One region of the Pseudoalteromonas sp. SG43-8 genome, then DNA from elsewhere that is predicted to be linked to it. Evidence: predicted binding sites of a transcription regulator. Region 1 holds the regulator's gene; each other region holds the start of a gene.

Region 1 (4,833 bases):
ATTGTCGCATCAAATTGTACTGCTAATTGCGCAAGCACAGTAGCTGCTCTGGCGTGCAAGCCTAATTTGTTTTTTATTAAAAAGGTATCTTCACAATGCATAACTTACTCTACCTAAGCTGAACAGGTGATTATTCAGCTATATTATTTTTCTTGTTCGCGATGGCGAATTTTTACATTGGGATGTGTCATTGCAAAACTTTCACCGATAGTTTGCGCTAAATACACAGAACGATGTTGCCCGCCTGTACACCCAATAGCAATGGTTAAATAACTGCGGTTATTTCGTTCTAAATGCGGTAACCACGTTTGTACAAATGTTTGAATTTGCCATGTGAATTTTTGCACTATGCTGTGATTAGCTAAATAGTCTTTAACCGGTTGATCTAACCCATTTAAAGGCTTTAACTCTGGTTCCCAGTGTGGATTTGGTAAAAAGCGTGCATCAAATACGTAGTCTGCTTCTTTTGGTATACCGTGTTTAAAACCAAATGATTCAAATGTGACAATCAGTTGCTTATCTTTTTTACCTAAAATCTTTTCACGAATAGATTCAGCGAGTTGATGAACACTTAAATCAGTCGTATCTATCATAAAGTCGGCGCGAGTGGTTAATACATCAAGTAATTCTTTTTCTTTTTTGATGGCTAAATCAAGCGGCAACGAGTCTATTGATAGTGGGTGTAATCTGCGTGTTTCAGAAAAGCGTTTGATCAATGTCTGATCGTCGCTATCTAAATAAAATAACGTAGGGTTTGCAAAGCCTGGTAAGTATTCAAGAATATCGTTAAATTCATCTTGTTCTTTAGGGATGTTGCGCACATCTATGCTAACAGCAATTTTATCGTAGCTATCAGACACACTGCGAACTAATGAAGGTAGTAGGTTTACTGGAATATTATCAACGCAATAATAACCTAAATCTTCTACAACGCGCAAAGCAACCGACTTTCCAGAACCAGAACGGCCGCTTATGATAATTAACTCCATTTAACACCCTTTATAAAACTATGATTGATCGACAATAACTTGGTAAAGCTCAGTATCAGATTTTGCACTGCGTAACTGTTTACAAAAATCTTTGTTGTTTAGTTTATCAGCAATGGTTGCTAGAGTCTTTAAGTGCTGCTGGTTATCGCCATCTGGTACGATGAGTGCGACAAAAATATCAACAGGGCGATTATCGATTGCATCAAAGTTTATTGGAGTTTCGCTAACGAGCACTAAAGCCAAAGGCTCTTCTGCACCGCTCATTCTTCCATGAGGAATAGCAATGCCACGCCCTATACCTGTACTACCTAATTTCTCTCTGCTCATTAAAGCATTAAGAATATCTTGTTGCGGTAAATACGGAAGTTTGTCGTGAGCAAGTTCGCTAATGAACTCTAAAATTCTTTTTTTGCTATTAAAAAGGACCGCAGCTTTGCTGCAGTCCTGGCATATAAGTGAACTTAATTTCATCATATTAGTGTCGAGCAAGCTTCTCTTTGTGTTTGATTACTTGGCGATCGAGCTTGTCGATCAACGAGTCAATAGCGGCATACATATCTTGATGTTCTGTAGAGGCAAATAGCTCAGCACCGCTTACGTGTATTGTGGCTTCTGCTTTTTGATTTAACTTTTCTACATCGAGAATGACATGAACATTATTAATATGATCAGAGTGTCTTTCAAGCTTCGCAAATTTAGTATTAATATAGTCTCTTAGTGAATCGGTTAATTCTACGTGACGACCAGTTAAGTTTAGTTGCATAAGCATTACCCTCTTAGTTTAGCGTCTTAAATCAGGCTTTTACGCTGATTTGACGGTGGAATAGCAAGAGATTCGCGGTATTTTGCGATTGTACGTCTCGCTACTTTAATTCCTTGCTCAGCCAATATATCCGCTATTTTGCTATCACTCAATGGTTTTGCTGAGTTTTCTGCTGCGATTAATTTTCGGATAAGCGCACGTATTGCTGTAGATGAACATTCACCACCGTTTTCAGTACTTACATGGCTTGAGAAAAAATATTTAAGCTCAAATATACCACGGGGTGTATGCATGTACTTTTGAGTAGTCACGCGCGAAATTGTCGATTCGTGCATTTCTACCATTTCAGCGACATCATTTAAAACCATTGGTTTCATGGCTTCAGGGCCATGTTCAAAAAAGCCTTGTTGTTGCTTAACAATACAATTAGTAACTTTTAATAGCGTGTCGTTTCTACTTTCTAAGCTTTTAATAAACCATTTAGCTTCTTGTAAATGTGAGCGAATAAACTGGCTGTCGCCACTTGATTTTACAGTGCGAGACATTGCCGCGTATTGGCTATTAACACGAATTTTAGGCATGCTATCTGGGTTTAATTCGACAACCCAGCGGCCTTTAATTTTTTTAACTGACACATCAGGAATAACATACTCAGATTCTTCCCTTACAATAGTATCTGCAGGTTTTGGGTTGAGAGTATGTATTAGTGTCATCACTTCTTTAAGCTCTTCTTCTTTAAGCTTAGTTTTTTTCATTAATGTACGATAGTCGCGAGCTGCTAATAGATCAATATGCTCGGTTAAAATCATTTTCGTTTCATTAATGTAAGGTGTTTCTTTATCAAATTGATTAAGCTGAATACACAAACACTCTTGTAAACTACGTGCAGCAATACCCACAGGATCAAACAGTTGGATGCGTTTTAATACCGCTTCAATTTCATCAAGTTCGACTTCGTTATCATCTTCGTTTTCTTGATTAAAGCTTTCTAAAATCTCTTCGCAGCTTAATGTTAAAATACCTGAATCATCGACGGCCTCTACAATCGCAATAGCGATGGCTTCATCGGTAGGGCTAAATGGCGTTAGTTGTAATTGCCACATTAAATACTCATGGAGCGTTTCAGTAGAGGCGCCTTGGTATATTGATTCGTCTTCAGGCATTGGACCTGATGAGGCTGCAGGAGCGGCACTCATGTACTCATCCCAACTAACATCCATAGCCATGTCGTCACTTAGCGTGTCTTTTGCAAGTGCTTCACCAGTATCTTGTTCATATTCGCTCGGAGCATCATCAGCAGATGCGCTAACAGTTATGTCATCGGTATCAGCTTTTTGCTCGTTTTTACCAGCAGCGTCTTCAGAATAGTCTGCCTCTTCAACCTCTAATAGTGGATTACTGTCGAGAGCTTCTTGTATTTCTTGCTGGAGATCCAATGTACTGAGTTGCAACAAACGAATAGCTTGTTGCAGCTGTGGAGTCATTGTAAGTTGCTGGCCCATGCGCAGCTGTAGTGATTGCCTCATGTATCTCTAACAATCCTTTTATGTTGTTATAATTAATACTAGCAGATGCTTAAAGACATGGCGTAAATGTTACAGCCTAAATTGCTCGCCTAAATAAACATCGCGTACTGTTTTATCATTTAATACGTGTTCTGGAGTACCTGATGCAATCAGCTCCCCATGAGAAACAATGTAGGCTTTTTCGCAAACATCAAGGGTCTCTCTTACGTTATGGTCGGTAATTAATACTCCAATCCCACGATTTTTAAGATGTTCTATTATTTTCTTTATATCTAATACCGAAATAGGGTCAACACCGGCAAACGGTTCATCCAGTAATATAAATTTAGGATCTGCTGCCAGCGCTCGTGCTATTTCTACACGACGACGTTCTCCACCCGATAATGCCATACCTTGGCTATCACGAATGTGTTGTATGCTAAATTCATCTAATAAGTTATTGAGCGTGTCTTCTCTGGCTTGTTTATTTAGTTCTTTGCGCGTTTCTAAAATGGCCATTAAGTTTTGATAAACAGTCAGCTTTCTAAAAATTGATGACTCTTGCGGTAAGTAGCCTATGCCTAATCTAGCACGACTATGCATAGGTAAAAGAGTAATATCGTTATCATCAATAGATATTTTACCTTTGTCGCTAGGAACAAGCCCTACAATCATATAAAAAGTCGTTGTTTTACCAGCACCGTTAGGGCCAAGTAAGCCAACTATACTGCCAGCTTGTACTTCAAGGCCGACGTTTTTTACAACTTCACGACCTTTATAGCTTTTTGCCAATAGTTCTGCTTTTAATGTGCTCATGGTTGACCTTTATCGCCTTTTTTACTTTTTTTAGTTTCGATCGGTACTAAAATCGTGTGAACGCGGTCAGTTGAGTTTTCATCTTTTTCGGCACTGATGAGCTGCTGCTCTATGTCGTAGGTAATGCTTTTAGCATTTATTTTTTGTCCGGCTTGCGATACTTGTGCATTACCAACAAGCGTTAAAAAACGCTTAGATACATCATAACGTACTTCATCAGCACTGGCGCTCATAGTCGTGCCGTCTGATTGCTTTTCTTCAAAGTGCGCAGGGCTACCTGTGGCAATTAATAATTGTTTATTATCACCAAGTTCATCACGTTTGTGTACTTCTAGGCGATCGGCTGTAATGCGGCGATTACCGTGAATAATCTCAACGTTTTTCTCAAAAATCCCGACATTAGCTTTTAATTGACCTTCTTGCTTGTCGGCACTTATTGAAATTTGATTGGCAGCAGGTTGCGTGTTTTGTTCTGCAGCACTACTATTAAACGCTAGTATAAGTGTAGGAATTATAAGTGATTTTAATATTTTATTGGTCATAATATATGGTTCGCGTATGGTTAATTAGTTTTATCACTTCGGTTTTTAAGTCGGCTTCTAGGCCTTTACCGGTGATTTTTAAATTGGGTCCAGTGATAATGACGGGTTGCTCCGAACGCATTGTTAATAACTTTATATCAACCTGAATATTATCAGCATTGATTTTGTCTATCATGGCGTTATCGGTTAAGTTTTTGGCAACCACATTACCTTCTAAA
Region 2 (4,833 bases), on a different contig from region 1:
TGAATGTGTTTACGATGAAATTGTTAATGCAGGTTACCCTAAACCTGCAATTGTGCCCATGGACTTAAAAGGCGCAACTAAACAAAACTATCGTGACCTTGCTGCAACAATTGAATATCAATTTGGCCGCCTTGATGGCCTGCTTAATAATGCAGGTATTTTAGGGTCACTTGGTCCACTTGAACATTTTTGCTCATCTACGTTCGAAAACATAATGAAAGTAAACGTGACCGCGCAAGCGATGATCACTAAAGCGCTTTTTCCTGTTCTTCGTAAGTCTGATAATGCATCAATCGTGTTTACGTCATCAGGTGTAGGCCGCAAAGGCCGTGAGTTTTGGGGACCATATGCCATCTCAAAATTTGCAGTAGAAGGCATGATGCAAACATGGGCATGTGAAGTAGGCAAAACGAATATTCGTATAAACTGTATTAATCCAGGCGCTACTCGCACTTCTATGCGCGCTGCTGCATACCCAGGAGAAGATAGAGACGCGCTTGCTACACCAGAAGATTTAATGCCAACCTACTTATACTTGATGAGCGATGATTCTAGTAAAGTGAATGGCGAATCGTTAGATGCTCAAGTAAAAAAGTAATTTAGAGTTTAAAAAATTTATACAACACACATTAAAAAAGCCGCAATTAGCGGCTTTTTTGTGTTCAACAAATAACTAATTTATTATTTACGTTTGGTAGGCTTAACACGTTGATTGTGTTTTTTAACTGCTTTGCGGATCTGGTTGATTTTAGCGCGTTTATCTTTGCGTTTTTCAGGCATAACAGAAAGCTTAGTTTGTGTCTCGCGCCCTAATTTAACGGTTTTGCGTAAGTAGTTTACTGTTTCTAAATCATACTCCATCCAACCACCTTGTGGCACGCGCTTATCAAGCTCTAGTTTACCGTAACGAATACGAATAAGACGAGATACTTCCGCATCTTGAGACTGCCATAAACGACGAACTTCACGGTTACGCCCTTCATTTAACGTTACGTTAAACCAACGGTTAACGCCTTCGCCACCCATAGGGGTTACCGTCGTGAATTTGGCTGGACCATCTTCAAGCTCAACACCACGTAGTAAGTTTTTAACCGTTTCGTTGGTTACTTCACCAAATACACGTGCAGAGTATTCACGCTCTACTTCATAGCTTGGATGCATTAAACGGTTAGCTAATTCACCATCATTAGTAAAGAGCATCAAACCCGATGTATTAACGTCTAAACGACCAACCGCAATCCAACGCTCACCATCAATACGAGGAAGTCGGTCAAATACTGTACGGCGTCCTTCTGGATCTTTACGTGTGCTTAACTCACCTTCTGGTTTGTTATACATAATTACACGACAGATTCTATCTGCCTTTTCTTCAATCTTTACAGTGTGTCCGTCTACACGAATTAAATCAGTTTCTTCAACACGGTCACCTAACTTTGCCACTTTACCGTTTACACTAACGCGGTTTGCATCAATGTATTTTTCCATTTCACGGCGTGAGCCTACGCCTGCACGGGCTAGGACTTTTTGTAACTTTTCACCTTGTATACTCATTCGGATGGTTCTCTCACAGAAGGATCACTTAATAACTGGTTAATTTTACTTTGCTGCTCTGTTGGCAGCGCAGGTAAGTTTTCAAGTCCAGTTAACGAAAAATAATCTAAAAATTGTTTAGTAGTTGCATATAAAGCCGGCTTACCCGGAACCTCTTTATGCCCTACCACTTTAACCCACTCTCTTTCGAGTAGGGTTTTAATAATATTCGAACCCGTAGTAACACCCCGTACTTGCTCAATTTCACCGCGTGTAATGGGCTGCCTGTATGCAATAAGTGATAATGTTTCCAGTAAAGCACGCGAGTATTTTGGTGCGCGTTCTTGCCACAAGTTATTTAACCAAGGGCTTAAACTACTACATGCCTGAAAACGATACCCACTACCAACTTCAACTAAGCGAATACCACGAGTTTGAAAATGTTCTTGTATTGTATCTATTGCGTCGTTTATTCGCGCCATAGAAATAGCTAAATCTATTAATACAGTATCTTTAAGGTGGCGTTTACTCACAGGCTTATCTGCAACAAAAATAGCTGCTTCAATGATCTCAACTAGTTGTTCATCACTAATTCGCCGACCCGCCATACACACTCTTAACAAATAAAAATACACAGCCATCTATTATGACAGAACAACACCAAACTAGGAAAATATATCTACTAAATAACTAGATTTTAAATACAAAAAAGCCAGTGATTATCACTGGCTTCTAATTTACTCTTTAAAACAACAAATATTAGCTGTGTTTAATGGCTTCTAGTGCATCATCTTCAGCTACTGCGTTACCGTATTTTTTAATGTAACCCATAAACTCGCTTTTACTGATGCGCTTATCTTGGTTTTTATCCATGTAACCAAAGTGATTTGAAATATCATCATCGTTACCTTCAACTACCGAGATATAGCCATTACTGTCGTTATCTAAGCTTGAAAAGCTGCTTTCAATTTTATCAAATTTAGCGATTTCAGCTTTAAATGCCGACTCACTTACTTCAGAATCAGTGGCTACTTTACCATTGTTTAACTTCATGTAAGTGTTGAATTCTTTGCGGCTAATTTCATTATCCATATTGGTATCAATATTTGAAAAATGGCCCCAAATGCTATCGTCATCAGCTTCAACTTTTGAGATGTAGCCATCGCTGTCATTATCTAAACTTGCAAAGTCACTGTCTATTCTTTCAAGACCTTGATTAGATGAACAAGCCGCTAGGCTTAATGATGCTAAAATAGTGGCTGCTAATGTTAACTTTTTCATAAGACGTATCCTTCGTAATTAATTAAATGTCACTTTAACTAATACAAATCCAATGCCAATAATAGTTAACTTATAAGAATCAACAACTTAATCTCGACTGGTGCATTTATTGAACAGTTTCAATAAGTTAAGCTTGCAAGCTTTGCAAACAACCTTGTAATTTTTGCAAAAAAATACCCGGTAAAAAACCAGGTATCTCAATTTTAGTTATATAGTTCAGCTAATAATTAGATTGCTGCGTTTTGGTAGCGTTTAACAAACTCAGTAACGTTTTGACCATTACATTTTAATGAGTTTAAGTTACCAATTTTTTGACGAACAGGTGCTAAACCTTGTTTTAAAGCCGTCATACATAATTGAGTTTCTTGTTGAGCGTCTTTTGCAAATACTTCTACTTTCTCAACTGATGCGTTGCTTAATGTCGTTTTTTTAGCAATATCGCGAATATCTTCACCATTACATAAAATGCTTTTAGAAAAACGAGATAAGTAAACACCGTGCTGAGCAGCTTCTTTACGAGCAACACTAAAGCCTTCGTTTGCGCTTAGTACACATAACTTAGACTCAATTTTATTATCTTGACTGAAGTAAGTATTGCTTTGTGCTGAAGCAGTTGCAGATGCTAATAAAGCAGTAGCTAAAAGTAGTTGTGTTTTCATGAGAGATCCTATTTGAACGAGCTAAATAAGTGAATTTCGCGCATTATATATTCAATAAAGTTAAGTTCAATTGAATTTTTTATTTATTTAAAAAATTAATACTGCATTTACAATGTTTAAACTTTACTCACCAATTGATCAACATTTGTGCAGCTATTTTCTCATTTCAGTCATGTTATGTACGCGTATTTACTGATACAATTTAATTCATTAAATAGATCCAATTTTAAGGTAAATTTTATGAAAGTGATTTCTTTCAATATCAATGGTCTGCGTGCTCGTCTCCACCAATTACAAGCAATTATCGACAAACATCAACCAGACGTTATTGGCTTGCAAGAGATTAAAGTTCATGACGAAGCATTCCCACTAGAAGATGTACAAAAAATGGGATATCACGTATACTTTCATGGCCAAAAAGCCCATTATGGCGTAGCTATGTTATGCAAAAAAGAGCCTAAATCGGTCTTAAAAGGCTTTGCTACCGATACAGAGGAATCGCAAAAACGCATGATAAGCGTCACTGTTGAACAAGATAACGGTCGCGACCTTACAGTCATGAATGGCTATTTCCCACAAGGTGATAATATTAATCACGAAACTAAATTTCCTTATAAACGCCAATTTTATAAAGATTTAATGACACACCTTGAAACCAACCACACCCCCGATCAAGACGTCATTGTTATGGGCGATATCAACATATCACCCACCGATTTAGATATTGGTATTGGCGAAGTTAATGCAAAACGTTGGTTAAAAACGGGTAAATGTTCTTTCCAACCGGTAGAGCGTGAATGGCTTGCAACATTACTTAATTGGGGCTTTAAAGACACCTTTAGAGAACAAAACCCAGAAACAGACGATCAATATTCGTGGTTTGACTATCGCTCTAAAGGGTTTGTAGATAACCGAGGGCTTCGAATAGATGTAGTACTTGCGACTAATGAGCTTGCATCACGCTGTATAGATACTGGTATTGACTACGAACTGCGCGGTATTGAAAAACCCTCAGATCATGCCCCTATATGGTCAACATTTAAGTAATTACTATGCTCAGCATAACAATACAAGGGCTACTTTGGGCCCTTGTAATTATTATTGCCCTACTAAGCTTTGATAAAAAAACATATAAAACATTGCTTAATACGCCAGCCCGTCAAACTGGAGTTCTTGCATGTGCGTTAGTGTTTGCAGTGCTTTGGCGAATAAAGGCTGGCATTTTAACTGGCCTTGATTTACACATATTAGGCGTTACGGCTGCTACATTAATTTTAGGCTGGCGATTGACTATTTTAAGTAGCCTACTTGCCACAGCACTACTCGCTGCCTTTGGTCAAATTGAACTTGAGCTGTTACCAGT
Region 3 (4,833 bases), on a different contig from region 1:
TTAACTTTAAAGTGAGGACACGATTATGAATCCAGCATTGTGGATCAGTAAAACGGGGCTAGACGCTCAACAAACCGATATATCGGTTATCTCAAATAATTTAGCGAATGCGAGTACCGTAGGTTACAAAAAAAGCCGCGCTATATTTGAAGATTTACTTTATCAAAATATTAATCAACCGGGTGGTCGTTCATCGCAAGATACCGAAATGCCGTCGGGCTTAATGTTAGGTGCGGGTGCTAAAGTTGTAGCTAACCAAAAAGAGTTTACGCAAGGCAACATGTTGACCACCGAAAACTCACTAGATTGGATGATTTCTGGCGAAGGTTTTTTTGAAGTACTGCAACCAGATGGCAATATTGCTTACTCGCGCAATGGTCAGTTTACTACTGATGGCGATGGCCGAATTGTTACATCGGGCGCAGGTTATGTGATTCAGCCAGAAATGAATGTACCAGATGACGCGCAATCAATTACGGTTTCGCAAGACGGCGAAGTATCTGTACGTGTTGCAGGCCAAGCCGATAACGTTGTCATTGGTCAGCTGACTATTAGTGACTTTATTAATCCATCGGGTCTTGAGCCAATTGGTCAAAACCTTTATACCGAAACGGCTGTAAGTGGTGCGCCTGTACAAGGTAATCCTGGTGTTGAAGGGTTAGGTAGTATTATTCAAGGCTCACTCGAAACATCTAACGTAAATGTGACTGAAGAGCTGGTAAATCTAATAGAAACTCAGCGTATTTACGAAATGAACTCAAAAGTAATTTCGGCCGTTGACGAAATGATGAGTTATATCAATCAACAGCTTTAATAGAATAGGGGGAATTATGCGTAATATTATTTTATTTGCAGCGGGCACATTATTTTTAAGTGGCTGTATGTCTACGCAAAATAGTGAGGTAGTGCAGGACGACCCTTACTACGCACCTATGTACCCCGAGCCTATTTTAGAGCCGCTGGTAGCCACAGGTTCATTGTTTAATACTCATACATCAAACGACTTATATTCTGATAAAAAAGCGCTACGTACTGGCGATATAATTACGGTTAAATTGCAAGAGTCTACTCAAGCAACAAAAGCCGCTAAAACAGAAACAGACAAAGAAACTGACGCAAGCTTAGACCCAGTGATTGGCTTAGGTGGTCTACCTGTAAATATAGGTGGCGATAGTATTCAGTTTGGTATTGGTAGTGATTCGTCGTTTACGGGCGATTCAAAATCAAACCAGTCAAACAGCTTAGTAGGCGATATTTCGGTAAATGTTATGCGTGTTTTACCTAACGGTAATTTAGTTATACGCGGCGAAAAATGGCTAACGCTTAATACCGGCGAAGAGTTTATTCGTTTAGAAGGGCTAGTACGCCCTCAAGACGTAAGCGCCGATAATACGGTTGAATCAAACCGCATTGCTAATGCACGTATTCAATACTCAGGTAAAGGGCAAACGCAAGAGGCGCAAAGTCCTGGTTGGCTTACACGTTTCTTTAGCAGTTCGCTGTTTCCATTTTAGAGGGTAACAACATGAATAGCCTTAAAGCTTTATGCTTAGTTGTGTTATTAGGTTGGCAGTTTACTGCCAGTGCTGAGCGCATAAAAGATGTGTCTATGGTTGAAGGCGTACGCTCTAACCAATTAGTCGGTTATGGCTTAGTGGTTGGTTTACCGGGCACTGGCGAGCAAAACTCATACACACAACAAAGTTTTAGAGGCATGTTGAACAGCTTTGGTATTACGCTACCTTCAACTCAAAGTCCTAAAATTAAAAATGTTGCTGCTGTTGCTGTACATGCAGAATTACCTGCATTTAGAAAACCCGGGCAAACAATAGATATTACGGTTTCTTCTATTGGTAGTGCAGGCAGTTTACGTGGAGGTACTTTACTACAAACTTTTTTAAAGGGTGTAGACGGTAACGTGTATGCAATTGCACAAGGTAGTTTAATTGTTGGTGGCTTAGGTGCACAAGGTCTTGATGGTAGTAAGGTTGTAATTAACACCCCTACAGTTGGTCGTATACCAAATGGCGCAACAGTTGAGCGCACAGTAGAAAGCCCATTTATGCAAGGCGATTACATTACTTTTAATTTAAACCGCCCAGACTTTACAACGGCAAAACGCCTAGAAAAAACAATTAATGACTTAGTTGGCCCAAATAGCGCACAAGCAATTGATTCTGTTTCTATTCGTGTTATAGCACCGCGCGATGCATCCCAGCGTGTATCGTACTTATCAACACTCGAAAACTTAGAATTTAAACCAGCTGACATGGCAGCTAAAATTATAGTTAACTCGCGCACCGGTACAATTGTCATTGGCAAAAACGTTAAGCTTCAGCCTGCGGCTATAACTCATGGTGGCTTAACAGTAACAATTGCAGAACAACAAAACGTGTCACAACCAAATCCGCTAGCAAACGGTGATACAGTTGTCACGCAGCAAAGTATTATTGATGTAAACCAAGACGACTCGCGCGCCTTTGTATTTAACCCTGGTGTAAGCCTTGACGATTTAGTTCGCGCAATTAACGAAGTAGGCGCAGCGCCTGGTGACTTAATGGCTATTTTAGAAGCACTAAAAGAAGCTGGCGCAATTAACGGACAGTTGGTTGTTATATAAATAACCCAGGCCAATAAATAACGTATTACTTAAGCCCTATATTTTTGAAATTAGGGCTTTTTATTTACAGCAACTTAAGTTTATTATTTTTATCTTCCTTGTTTTATCTGTAGTGGCTCAATTTTTGCATTTTTAACTGCATTATTCATTTTGTGTCAAAAAGCCGATGGAAACTAATCATCTCGATAAACAAAACTTTTTTGATTTAGGCAACTTAGATTCACTTCGTAAAGAAGCCTTAACGAGTGGCGATGCATCAACTGATGCCTCTAAAGCTGCGCTCAAAAAAGCGGCCGCACAATTTGAAGCTATTTTTACGCAAATGTTGCTCAAAGGAATGCGCAAAGCTAACGAAGCATTTGAAGACAAAGACAGCCCATTTAATTCAAGTGGCGTAAAGTTTTTTGAAGAAATGCACGATCAGCAACTTTCAACAGAGCTTTCATCAAATGGCTCGTTAGGCCTTGCCGATTTAATAGTTCAGCAGTTATCGCCTGAGTCTAAAAACTTTATGCCAGGCTCGGTGCTTAGAACAACCAACGATATTTTTAGCGATACGCAAGTCGGTTCTGATCTTCCTCATGATCAAAAAAATAAGCAACCCGATCTTATCGTTAAGAGTACTAAAGCCGATATTGCTGAGCCTAAAGTTGATACTACAGAGACTAAAGCTGATAGCCCAACATTTAAAAATGCAGAAGAGTTTGTAAGTTCAGTGTGGGAACACGCTAAAACTGCAGCGCAAAAAATTGGTTTAAATCCTGCGGTAATGGTTGCACAAGCGGCACTTGAAACCGGTTGGGGTAAGCACATTATTAATAAAAATGACGGTGGCAGCTCAAATAACTTATTTAATATTAAGTCAGATAAAAGCTGGGAAGGCGATAAAGCAAGCAAAATAACGCTTGAGTTTGAGCAAGGCACACCCGTTAAAAAACAAGCCAGCTTTAGAGCCTACGATTCAATTAAAGACAGCGTGAACGACTTCGTTGATTTTTTAACGCAAAACCCACGCTACAAAGAAGCATTACAAAATACAGCTAAACCAAACGACTTTTTAGATTCATTACAAAAAGCAGGTTATGCAACCGATCCAAATTATGCCAACAAAATAAAACAAGTGCTCAATAGCAGTCAGCTAAAAGACATTGCGGCAAACGTGATCCGCCAAGGAGTAGAGTAACATGTCGTTTAATTTATTAAACATTGCCAGTTCTGGGGTTAGAGCAAGCTCGGAGCTACTGCAAACGACAAGTAAAAATATCGCCAATGTAAATACCGAAGGCTATGTGCGTGAGCGTACAGAGTTTACTACTATGGTTGACAACCAAGTAGGGCGAGGCGAAACATACCGATTACTAAACGAGTTTGCTCAGTCACAGCTAAATCGTGACACCTCTAATAAATCGTTTTTCGATCAGTTTATTACTGAGGCTAATCGAGTTGATACTATTTTTTCTGAAGAGTCGAACAACCTTTCGACTGGTATTAACTCTTTATTTAATAATGTGCAAGAAGCGCTAAATCAGCCCTCATCTACTGTTGCCCGCTCATTAGTAATGACAGATGCGCAAAGCTTAATTGATCAAATGGATAGGCTTTCGGGCATCGTGCTTGATCAAAAAAGTATAGTAAACGAGCAGCTCGAAATATTTTCAGATGAAGCAAACTCACTCATTCAAAGCATTAGTACGCTAAATCAAAATATTGCAGCCGTTAATGGCACTAATAACGCCGCAGATGCCAGCTCTACCTATAACGAACGCGATAAAGCAATACGCGACTTATCAGAGCTAATAGACATAGAAACGCTTGATGGTCCAAATGGCGAAAAACTCGTTTTTATGGGCACAGGCGAAGCAGTTGTTATGCAAAATGGCGCATTTAACTTATTTTCGATGACGGGCGATCCTGATCCTAATTTTAAAGAATTCACGCTTGACGTTAATGGTGGCAAAGCTGTGCCGCTTGAAGTTGATGTAAGTAAGCTTAAAGGCAAAATTGGCGGCTTACTTGCTTTTAGAGATGACATATTAGTCCCCGCGCAAAACCAAATTGGCCAAATGGGCTTAGCGATAGCTGATGCATTTAACGAACAAAACAAACTCGGTATGGATGCAACAGGTCAGTTAGGTGGTAATATTTTTAATATTCCTACCGTTGGCGCTTATGCGTATCAAGCTAACACAGGTACTGCCGGTATGACTGCAACG

What was found. The regulator sigma-54, encoded in region 1, starts transcription at its own class of promoters, with help from an activator protein. The targets are predictions, from matches to a motif close to GTTGGCACGNNNNTNGNNT.
Region 2: H5122_RS04390 (EF-hand domain-containing protein) is a predicted target of sigma-54. The motif match lies at 2,853-2,871, and genes of this name have one in related genera.
Region 3: flgJ (flagellar assembly peptidoglycan hydrolase FlgJ) is a predicted target of sigma-54. The motif match lies at 2,732-2,750, and genes of this name have one in related genera.

What each region holds. Positions count from the first base shown of each region.
Region 1 is NZ_JACJEX010000002.1:206,113-210,945, forward strand. It holds gene H5122_RS06125 (HPr family phosphocarrier protein) at 1-101, opposite strand, end outside; gene rapZ (RNase adapter RapZ) at 144-989, opposite strand; gene ptsN (PTS IIA-like nitrogen regulatory protein PtsN) at 1,008-1,460, opposite strand; gene hpf (ribosome hibernation promoting factor) at 1,465-1,752, opposite strand; gene H5122_RS06145 (RNA polymerase factor sigma-54) at 1,779-3,278, opposite strand; gene lptB (LPS export ABC transporter ATP-binding protein) at 3,348-4,073, opposite strand; gene lptA (lipopolysaccharide transport periplasmic protein LptA) at 4,070-4,615, opposite strand; gene lptC (LPS export ABC transporter periplasmic protein LptC) at 4,605-4,833, opposite strand, start outside.
Region 2 is NZ_JACJEX010000001.1:982,473-987,305, forward strand. It holds gene H5122_RS04375 (YciK family oxidoreductase) at 1-598, shown strand, start outside; gene rluB (23S rRNA pseudouridine(2605) synthase RluB) at 682-1,551, opposite strand; gene scpB (SMC-Scp complex subunit ScpB) at 1,548-2,138, opposite strand; gene H5122_RS04390 (EF-hand domain-containing protein) at 2,290-2,811, opposite strand; gene H5122_RS04395 (hypothetical protein) at 3,039-3,470, opposite strand; gene xthA (exodeoxyribonuclease III) at 3,711-4,517, shown strand; gene H5122_RS04405 (energy-coupling factor ABC transporter permease) at 4,523-4,833, shown strand, end outside.
Region 3 is NZ_JACJEX010000025.1:3,127-7,959, reverse strand. It holds gene H5122_RS19810 (flagellar basal body rod protein FlgF) at 1-4, shown strand, start outside; gene flgG (flagellar basal-body rod protein FlgG) at 26-814, shown strand; gene flgH (flagellar basal body L-ring protein FlgH) at 831-1,514, shown strand; gene H5122_RS19795 (flagellar basal body P-ring protein FlgI) at 1,526-2,620, shown strand; gene flgJ (flagellar assembly peptidoglycan hydrolase FlgJ) at 2,787-3,803, shown strand; gene flgK (flagellar hook-associated protein FlgK) at 3,805-4,833, shown strand, end outside.